DNA from 2 places in the Saccharobesus litoralis genome. Region 1 is predicted to be linked to the other one. Evidence: predicted binding sites of a transcription regulator. Region 1 holds the regulator's gene; the other holds the start of a gene.

Region 1 (5,047 bases):
AAACGACGTCAGTGACTGAAGGACCTTTACCTTTACCGTGTAATTCATCAAGTAAGCTTTCAAATTCATCATCCGTAATTTCGTCACTTGAAACAGACGATGGCGCTTGTACTGGTTTAGGACTTGTTTCAACCGGTGTGGCTGCAACATTAGCTTCTGCGACTCCGAATTGGCCTTTACCATGCAATTCATCAAGTAAGGCTTCAAACTCATCGTCGGTAATATCTTCGTCACTACCACCAACGTCCATCGATATTGCGGAAGGTGGTGCGCTTGGCGTTGGCGCTGAAGTCGAGGTTGTCTCTACTGACGATGTAACTGAGGGACCACGCCCTGAACCATGCAGTTCATCAAGCAAGGCTTCAAATTCATCATCTGTGATTTCATCTATACTACCGCCATCTTCAACACTGCTACCTGGCAGGTCGAAAATCTCAGGTTCATTACTAACAATGGGAGAAGGTTCTGGTTCTACTGGAGCGGCGACAGGCTCAGGTGCGGCGACGCTTTCAGCGCCTTCAGGTTCAGACAATCGATGCAATGCCTCAAGTAGCTCAGGATCGGCAGGGTCAGGTTCTTCACGAGCCTTAACTAATGCAAACATTTCATTAATAGTATCTAACGCTTGTAAAATAACATCCATCAACTCAGGAGTTACTGAACGTTGACCATTTCTTAAAATGTCGAACACATTTTCTGCACCGTGGCAGGCATCAACCAAAGTTGTTAATGCTAAAAAGCCTGCTCCACCTTTTACAGTGTGAAAGCCACGAAATATTGCATTTAATAAATCTGCGTCTTCAGGGTTGTTTTCCAACTCAACGAGTTGTTCAGAAAGTAATTCGAGTATCTCCCCTGCCTCGACAAGAAAATCTTGCAATATATCTTCGTCTGCATCAAAGGCCATGAAACCTTCCTTCTTATTAGAAACCTAAACTTGACAGCAAGTCATCAACATCATCTTGGCCAGATACTACATCAGTGCGCTCTTCAGCGTTGACAATTGGCCCTTCTGCGGATTCATCCAGACCTGATATCGTCTCGGCTTGTTCTTCTTGTGATTCAACAGGCGTCCCGAATACAGTTAGTAAATGAACTAAGTTTTCTTCTACTTCGCGCACCAAATCAATAACGCGTCGTATAACTTGACCCGTTAGATCTTGGAAATCTTGAGCCATCAAGACATCATTTAATTGGCTGCGAAGTAAATCAGAGTCACTATCCGCTTTTTTGAGTATGTCATCGACCGAATAACATAACTCTTTAAATTCTTCCAAGCTGATTTGGCGGTTCATGAGTTTAGACCACGTAGGAATAACCGCTTTAATATGCTCGTTTAATTGATCGGCAACTGGGATACTGGCTTCAACTGCATCCATCGTCCGGTTTGCAGCCGACTCAGTCATTTCAATGACGTATGCCAAACGATTTTGCGCATCAGGAATGTCCTCGTTGGCTAAATTAGCGATACGAGAATCAAGTTGAAAATCCTGTAGGGAGTTGTGTAGCTGGCGCGTGAGTTTACCCACTTCAGCAAACAGCTCTTCAGAAGCTGCTTTCGAACTTTCTTCAACAATTGCATTAGCTTGCTCAATATCACCACTTTCCAATAGAGCAACAAGCTGTTTTGCGGTGTCTAAGTCCACATAAGGCGTAACTGAACTCAAAGTTTAATCTCCAATAGTAGTGAAAACTAACCTAAGCGTTCGAATACTTTTTCTAGCTTTTCCTTAAGCGTAGCTGCAGTGAATGGCTTAACAATATAACCGTTAACCCCTGCTTGCGCCGCCGCTATAATTTGTTCCTTTTTGGCTTCAGCTGTCACCATCAATACCGGAATATGCTTTAAGCGCTCATCGGCTCGAATCGCTCTAAGCAAATCAATACCTTGCATACCAGGCATGTTCCAATCGGTTACAACAAACTCAAAGTCTCCGTTTTGCAACATAGGTAATGCCGTTGCACCATCATCAGCTTCCTGAACATTTGTGAAGCCAAGATCGCGAAGCAAGTTTTTTATAATGCGTCTCATTGTAGAGAAGTCGTCTACAACAAGCACTTTCATATTTGTATTCAAAGCATTCTCCAATTAAGGTAATTTGCTACGTAAAAATTTTGTTCTTATGATTGCCATGATGACATACGACCTTTCAGTCTATGCATGGCTTGGCTATGTATTTGACTAACTCGCGATTCACTCACGTTTAATACAGCACCAATTTCTTTTAGGTTTAATTCTTCATCATAGTATAACGATAAAGTTAATGCCTCTCTCTCAGGCAAAGTTTTAATCGCTGCAGCCAGAGAATCTTGAAACGCCCCATGCTCAATCTCACCGTATGGCTCATCATCAGCGTCTTCGGAACCACCTAAAACATCTTCTGTGACGCCAAGGTCTTCGATACCAATAATTTTCCCACTACTCACATCGTTAAGCATTTGGTGATATTCGTCAAGTCCAACTTGTAACTTCTCTGCAACATCTGAGTCACGAGCATCTCGACCTGTTTCTTTTTCAACCTGAGCAATAGCATCTGCTATCATTCTGCTGTTTTTATGTACTGAGCGAGGCGCCCAATCACCACGACGAATTTCGTCTAACATTGCTCCACGGATACGAATACCAGCAAATGTTTCAAAACTTGCACCTTTAGTGGCGTCAAAGTTCCTTGCTGCTTCTAACAAGCCAATCATTCCTGATTGGATTAGATCGTCAACAATCACGCTTGCAGGTAACCTTGCCATCATATGATGAGCAATTCTCTTAACTAAACCTGCATGTTGCTCAACTAAAACTTGCTTTTGATCAACCGTTTGATATGCCGCAGCCTTGTTCACGTAAATACCCTATGCTTCTGGTAATATCAGCTGTTCAATAAAAAATTCTAAATGCCCACCAGCTGTATCTGGAACAGGCCAAGTAGATGCTCTTGTCGCCAACGTTTTAAAAGCAATAGCGGCTGGTGACTTAGGAAATGCTTCTACAATTGTTTTTTGCTTACGTACTGATTTTCTTACATTTTCATCAAAAGGAATGATAGCCACCAATTCGATAGCTACATCAAGAAAGCGATCAGTCACTTTGGAGAGCTTAGCAAACAATTCTTGCCCCTCACGCAGCGAGCGTACCATGTTTGCCACAACTTTAAAACGAAACAAACCATATTCTCGATTTAACACTTTAATCAACGCATAAGCATCCGTTATTGAAGTTGGTTCATCACACACCACAACCAAAACATCCTGAGCAGCGCGAGAAAAACTCAAAACCATATCTGAAATACCGGCTGCTGTATCAACAATCAACACGTCAAACTGTTGCTCTAATTCGCTAAACGCGCGGATAAGACCGGCATGCTCATTAGGGGTCAACTCAACCATATTTTTTGTACCGGACGTTGCTGGCACTATTGTGATGCCATGTGGCCCTTTTACTAAAATATCTTGTAGTTCACATTCACCGGCTAATAAGTGAGACAAGTTTTTATGTACTCGCAATCCCAACATAACGTCAAGATTTGCAAGTCCTAAATCCGCATCAAATACTAATACTCGCTTACCTTTTTGCGCTAGAGAAATCGCTAAGTTAAGAGATACATTACTCTTACCTACGCCTCCCTTACCACCGGTAACGGCGATTACTTTCACTTTATCTTCACTTTTCATTTTTCGTAGGCCATTTGCCTGATCGCCTAACTGGTTAATATTATTCATAAATTCTATTTATATATAGGCTGTAAGCTGTCGTCTGTAAACCAATTTGATTGAGAAATATTTCGTTCGCTCATTAATTGAGCTGCTTTTTCTACTAAATAAGCAGATTCTGCTACTCTAATGTCCTCTGGAACTCGCTGTCCTTCGCTTAAATATGCAACGGGTAATGCATTTTGAATAGCAACACTGATAATTTCACCTAGGCTGGTACATTCATCCACTTTTGTGAAAATACACCCAGTAATCGGAATTTGTTTGAATCTTTCTATTGCGTCCTGCATCACTCTTCTTTGTGCCGTAGATTGCAGAACCAAATAACTGCGAATTTTTATTTGATTGGCATTCATCAACGTTTCTAAATGTTCAGCCAGTCTCATGTCTCGCTGACCTACACCAGCGGTATCAATCAAAACTAATTTTTTATTGCGTAATTGATGCAAAGTTTCACTTAATTCGGCCTGGCTTTGCACGACTTTGCATGGACACCCTAAAATTTTAGCATAGGTTTGTAACTGTTCATGCGCGCCGATTCTAAAGGTATCTGTTGTTACCATGGCGACTTGGTCGCTACCATGCAATTGAGCAAAATGAGCGGCTAACTTAGCAATAGTGGTTGTTTTACCAACGCCTGTTGGGCCTAATAACGCAACAAATCCGCCACGACGCAGAATGTCATTATTAGTCACATTAATTTGGCCGGACAGCAGCTCTAAAGCGTTATCCCATGCTTCTGCTTGACTTAGCTCTTCTGGAATAAAACTGGCCACTTGGTCGGACACATCGTTAGACACGCCCATTTTATTTAATCGGTCAACCAAGTAAGCTCGCACAGGTTCGCGACGAGCCATTTCTTGCCACATAAGACCTGATACCTGATGTTCCATCAATTTTCGAATTTCAGCCATTTCTTGTTTCATCGCCTGCAGTTCGGTGTTTTCTACTGACGAAGATGGCTCATTCGGCGCACTATTGACAATTTGCTTCTTGGCAAACTGTGCTAAATGCTCTGCTTGTTGCGCTTGCTGCATAGAGCTGGGAGCGGGCGATGGGCTTGGAGATGGATTTTGTAAACCTTTGTGTAACTTCTCATGTTGACGTTGTAACAAGGACTTCAGTGAATCTGCTACTTGATTGTCGTTGAGATCTTGCTCTTGAGCAAAGTGACTATTAATACGACTCTCAACTTGATTTTCAAAAGACGGGGTTTGACGAATATTTGACGTCATAAAATTGGCGCCAGAATACTGTGGCGCACTAGATGTCGGATTATTGACGCTGGGTGTCGATTCTACCTTGCGCGGTGGCACTTTCGCATCAGTTTCTTCATCAACTG
Region 2 (5,047 bases), 2.0 Mb from region 1:
ATTTTTAATGAGATTGATTAGGTTAACTCGATTTAACTGAAAGTATAAAATTTAAGTGACTGTATAAAAATCCTCTTAAATGAGGATTTTTTTTGCTCTGAATACTTGAACTGTATAAGGATCCAGTATACTGTATATAACAACACTGGTTAAACACTCAGTTATCGAGAAGAGAATATGAATACTTATATTGCGATGCGTCCAGCACAACAAACTCGTTATTTTGCGACCAATAATAAATCAAGCGATTTTAGTCTACGTTTTTGGCAATCCATTGCGAAAACTCAAGAACACAACCGTTGGTTGTGCTTAATTGCGCCTAGTGATATGCCAAGTAAATCAGAATTAATCTCTGCGGGTATCAATGTTGAACGTATGTTAGTGGTTCATACTCAAACCGATAAACAAGCTTTTCAGTCTGCGTGCCAAGCTTTGAAGCTAGGAAAGTGCGCAGCAGTTGTAACTTGGTTAGGCTGCTTATCTGAAGCTCAAAAACAGCAAATGCAAGTTGCGGCCAATTTAGGTAACAGTACGAGCTTATTAATTAAATCGAGTTTTCCGCAAAAGCTAGTCGCTTAATGACTCTAGCCAGTAACTTTTCTCTGTGAGCCTGGGGCTTCGGCCCCTTTTTCCTAACTTTAAACTCGTGTATAAAGACAAGATGTTAGTGTCTTTATCAAAAAATATGAAATGCCCTTGCCACTCAGGTGAAAGCTATCAAGCTTGTTGCCAACCTTTTCATGATAATGATTGTCATGCACCTACGCCTGAAAAATTAATGCGTTCTCGTTACTGTGCCTATGCGTTAAACAAATGCCAATATATAGTCGATACACTCGTAGCCGAGCAAAGACAAAACAATGAACTTAGCCAAATCGAAGAGTTTGCACAAAGTGTTTCATTTAAAAATTTAACCATACTCGATACTCATCAATCTGAATTAACTCAGCAGTTTGGATTTGTTACCTTTAAAGTGGTTTATCAAACGCCTGACAAGGCTTTTCATTGGATGCAAGAAAAGTCGCGCTTCCAATATACGAATGAACAATGGTTTTATGTAGATGGGCTAGTCACTAGCAATAATAAACCCATCTTCCTTGGCAGAAACGAAAGTTGTTTATGTGGGTCGACTAAAAAGTTTAAACGCTGCTGCGGCTAAACATACAGCCCGCTAAGCAGCATATTGATTGGCTTGTTCAATCACTTCTTTAAGTTGAGTGAGGTCTTGTTCTATTTCTAACGCGGGATCTTTACCTTCTTCTTGGGCTTTTATACGACGAGCAGCATGCAACGAGCAATTGGCTAACACGTTATCATCCAATTTATTTGGATCATTATATTGTGATAACGCATCCCTAATTAAATAACGGTTTAAACACATAGACGCCATACCCGCTTGATGTAAACCTTTATTGATATTGTGAGCATGTTTAAAATAGTTTTCGTCTGCTGATAAACGCAATGGTTCAACAATACCCAATTCAGCTTTTAATTTTTCTTCTTGATGATTGTCTTGAGGAATTTGCTGCTTTTCTAATTGAAACTGCGCAAACTCTTGCGCTTGCTCAGACAGCATAGCCACCAACAAACCAAAGTCGGCTCGGCTCGGCTGACCGATAGCATGATTTAGTTTATTGCCCAGTTGTAATTCATGGACCAGAGGTTGTTGCTGCATTTTTATACTATGTGTTCATTTTTTATGGTTTCTGAACAATTTATCGCCCATCAAACCAAAAACTTTATTTTTTTTGCATCAAAGTGTTTACAGGCGCGATTAATTTGGTAATATGCCGCCGCACTTGTGGAGGGGTTCCCGAGTGGCCAAAGGGATCAGACTGTAAATCTGACGGCTCCGCCTTCGCTGGTTCGAATCCAGCCCCCTCCACCACTCCTTTCTTGTTATCTCTTTTACACCTAAATCATTTAAATAACCTTGCCAACCAAGCATTTTATCTTAATATTAAGCTAACGCTACGAACTAGCATTAAGGATATGATTTGGCTCTAGATCTCGCAGATAAAAAGATCCTAGTTGTAGATGACCAACGCCCTTTTCAACTCATGCTAAAAGGCATATTACTCAGTTTAGGTGCACGTTCGGTTGTTTTAGTATCTTCTGGCGAAGCGGCAGTGAGTGCCTGTAAAGAAGTTAAATTCGATATATTTTTTATTGATTACAACTTAGGTACCGTTGGCAAAAATGGCCGGCAACTATTAGAAGAAATCCAAGGCCGTAGGTTAATGAAGCCTGAAAGCCTATTTTTAATCGTTACAGGAGAAAGCCATCGGCCTATGGTGCTAGGCGCATTGGAAAATCAGCCTGACGATTATCTAATGAAACCGTTTTCTCAGGTGGTTTTAAAAAAACGTTTAGAAAAAACCTACGCGAAAAAAATCGCATTTACTGCAGTATTCACAGCCATTCTCAATGATCAAATTCCTGAAGCGATTAAAATTTGCCGAAAACTGATCCACCCTAGATTTAGGTATAAAAACTATTGCACGCACCTACTAATCGAATTGTTATGTAAAAACCAAAACTATGACGAAGCGGAACAACTTTTAAATCAAGTCCTAGAGGTTAAACGACAAACTTGGGCGGTATTACAACTCGCTCAAGTCTATTATTTTCAAGAAAAGTACAAAAAAACGGTCTTCAGTATTAATGAAGTGCTGATCGCATCTCCCTTGCTCATTGACGCTTATGATACATTAGCAAAAGCTTATTTTAAGATGGGGCAACCCAAACTCGCATATGATACAGCGGTAAAAGGTTCTGAGCTGTCACCATACTCAATAGACCGACAATTCTTTTTAGCGGATATTGCCAGAAGCTGTGCCGAATATGAGACTGTTAAAAATTGTACTAAAATGATCCTCGACTTAAGTCGTCGCTCGTATAAACAAAAACCTGAATATTTACTCAATTACATACGCGCATCTGTAGAAGCTGCAGAATTTGCGAAAGATAAAAAAAGCTCGCATAAATTCCAACAAGAAGCTTCGCTCGCCATTCAAAGAGGGCGCAGCGACGATGCATTAGATAGTAAGTTTAACTATGAAAACTTCGCAAGCTTATGTAATGCGCGAATAGATGCAATAGCTGGTCAATATTATTTGGCTAAAAAGCAGCTATATGAACAAATTGAAAAAGCGGGAAAAATTGAAGACCTTACACTTCAGCTAGTACCGGATGCTTATATATTATTAACGCAAATTGGCGATTATGAACAAGCTAGCCAATTAGTGGAACCATTAAAAGAAATCACCGAAAAAGACCCATATATAGCAGGCTGTATTAGCCAACGGCTTGAAATGACTCGTGACAACAGAGATCTATTTAGCCACTATCATAGCCTTGGTGTTAAAGCCTATAAAGCTGGGGAATACAGCCAATCTATTGAAGCGTTCTCAGAGGCCATTCAACAAGCTCCCATGCATACAGGCGCTTCTATAAATTTAATTCAATCTATTATAAAACAGTTAGATAGCCTAGAAGATGAAAAAGCGAAAGAGTACGACTATGAGTTATGTCAATTACTACACAAAACCACACGAATTGTGCATGGACTATCGTTGCCAACTGAACACCAGGACAGATATCAGGTTTTGTTACCTCAAATAAAAAAATATTCTCCAAAATCAGTCTCTTAATACTCGCAATTTGCTTTTTTTACATTAAAGTTAGTATTAATAAGCCGACATACAAAACAAAATTACATGAATCAAACTGATAAATTTGGCCGCTGTCAGTTCCACGCTTCTGATGGTACTTACTGCAATGAAGTTGATATGGGTAACGGTTACTGTTTTTGGCACGACCCTAACTTTGATAAAACCGGTATGGAGCTCGCTGATAAACTCGAGCGTTATGCTAAATCCGGCGGAATCACTCAAGGTTTACAACTTAAAAAAGCTAACTTATCTGGCATAAATTTAGTTAACCGTGGTAGTACGGCTGGTTTCGACTTTTCTGGTAGTGACTTTTATCGCGCTAATTTAAGTGGTTCTCATCTATTTAATATCAAACTTAACAATGGCTCTTTAATGAAGGCCAACTTATCAGATGCCAATTTGCATTGCGCTAAGTTATTAGGTACCAATTTACTGGGCGTGAAATTACACAACGCTAAAATAGACAATATTGAATTGGGTAAAGAACTTCAACAAGAAGTGCTCGCCCACAAAGCTGAGTCGAAGAAAGATAGAACCGCCGCACTAGATAACTTTGAACAAGCTGAAGAAATTTATCGCGACGTTCGCAAAGCGGCAGAAAACCAAGGCTTATTTGAACTAGCAGGCCATTGTATTCATAAAGAATTAACAATGCGCCGCAAACGAATGCCTTTATTTTCCGGCCGTCGAATATTCTCCAAAATAGTCGATTTATTTTGTGGGTATGGCGAGCGACCGCTTAATGTGATTTTATTTTCTCTTGGGCTTATACTGGCTTGTGCATTCCTATATTTTTCCCTAGGTGTTAATTTTGCAGGTGAAGTGATTCAATTTAGTTCAGCCAATAGTACATCAGAAAACATTAACGCGTTTTTTAGTACCCTGTATTTTAGTGTGGTAACTTTTACAACTCTCGGCTATGGTGATATAACACCACTAGGTTTAGCGAGGTTAGTTGCCGCTTTTGAAGCCTTTGTGGGTAGCTTTACAATAGCCTTGTTTGTCGTGGTGTTTGTGAAAAAAATGACCCGTTAATAAAAATAAATACATTTAAGGTAAAATATGGCTAAACACATCCCTGTTTTGTTTAGTCTCGCTGTGATATTAGCATTAGCTAGTAGTTTTTTCGCAACGGGCATTTTGGGTACTTCACTTTGTGTGATAACTGCAATTATTATTGCCATCACTTTCTACTTATATTATCAGCAAATAGCGCTTCCCTTAGCGGATGCCCAACAGACCTTAAATCCGATTGTAAAACCAGATAGCTTAGATCTTACCGATCAACAAGCGATCAACAGTTTAAATTCACTGCCTTTTATTGGCACCAGTATCTTTAGGTTAACAGAGCAAACTCGAAATACGGTTTCCAA

What was found. The regulator FliA, encoded in region 1, starts transcription of late flagellar genes. The targets are predictions, from matches to a motif close to CTAAAGNTNNNNNNNNNNNNGCCGATA.
Region 2: C2869_RS00245 (VC2046/SO_2500 family protein) is a predicted target of FliA. The motif match lies at 1,717-1,743, and genes of this name have one in related genera.

Annotation. Positions count from the first base shown of each region.
Region 1 is NZ_CP026604.1:3,750,458-3,755,504, reverse strand. It holds gene C2869_RS13490 (chemotaxis protein CheA) at 1-907, opposite strand, end outside; gene C2869_RS13485 (protein phosphatase CheZ) at 924-1,667, opposite strand; gene cheY (chemotaxis response regulator CheY) at 1,694-2,077, opposite strand; gene C2869_RS13475 (RNA polymerase sigma factor FliA) at 2,122-2,838, opposite strand; gene C2869_RS13470 (MinD/ParA family protein) at 2,848-3,714, opposite strand; gene flhF (flagellar biosynthesis protein FlhF) at 3,720-5,047, opposite strand, start outside.
Region 2 is NZ_CP026604.1:61,773-66,819, reverse strand. It holds gene C2869_RS00260 (SEL1-like repeat protein) at 1-21, shown strand, start outside; gene C2869_RS00255 (SulA-like leucine-rich domain-containing protein) at 178-579, shown strand; gene C2869_RS00250 (YchJ family protein) at 668-1,159, shown strand; gene C2869_RS00245 (VC2046/SO_2500 family protein) at 1,172-1,675, opposite strand; tRNA gene C2869_RS00240 (tRNA-Tyr) at 1,804-1,888, shown strand; gene C2869_RS00235 (tetratricopeptide repeat-containing response regulator) at 1,998-3,653, shown strand; gene C2869_RS00230 (ion channel) at 3,720-4,709, shown strand; gene C2869_RS00225 (methyl-accepting chemotaxis protein) at 4,737-5,047, shown strand, end outside.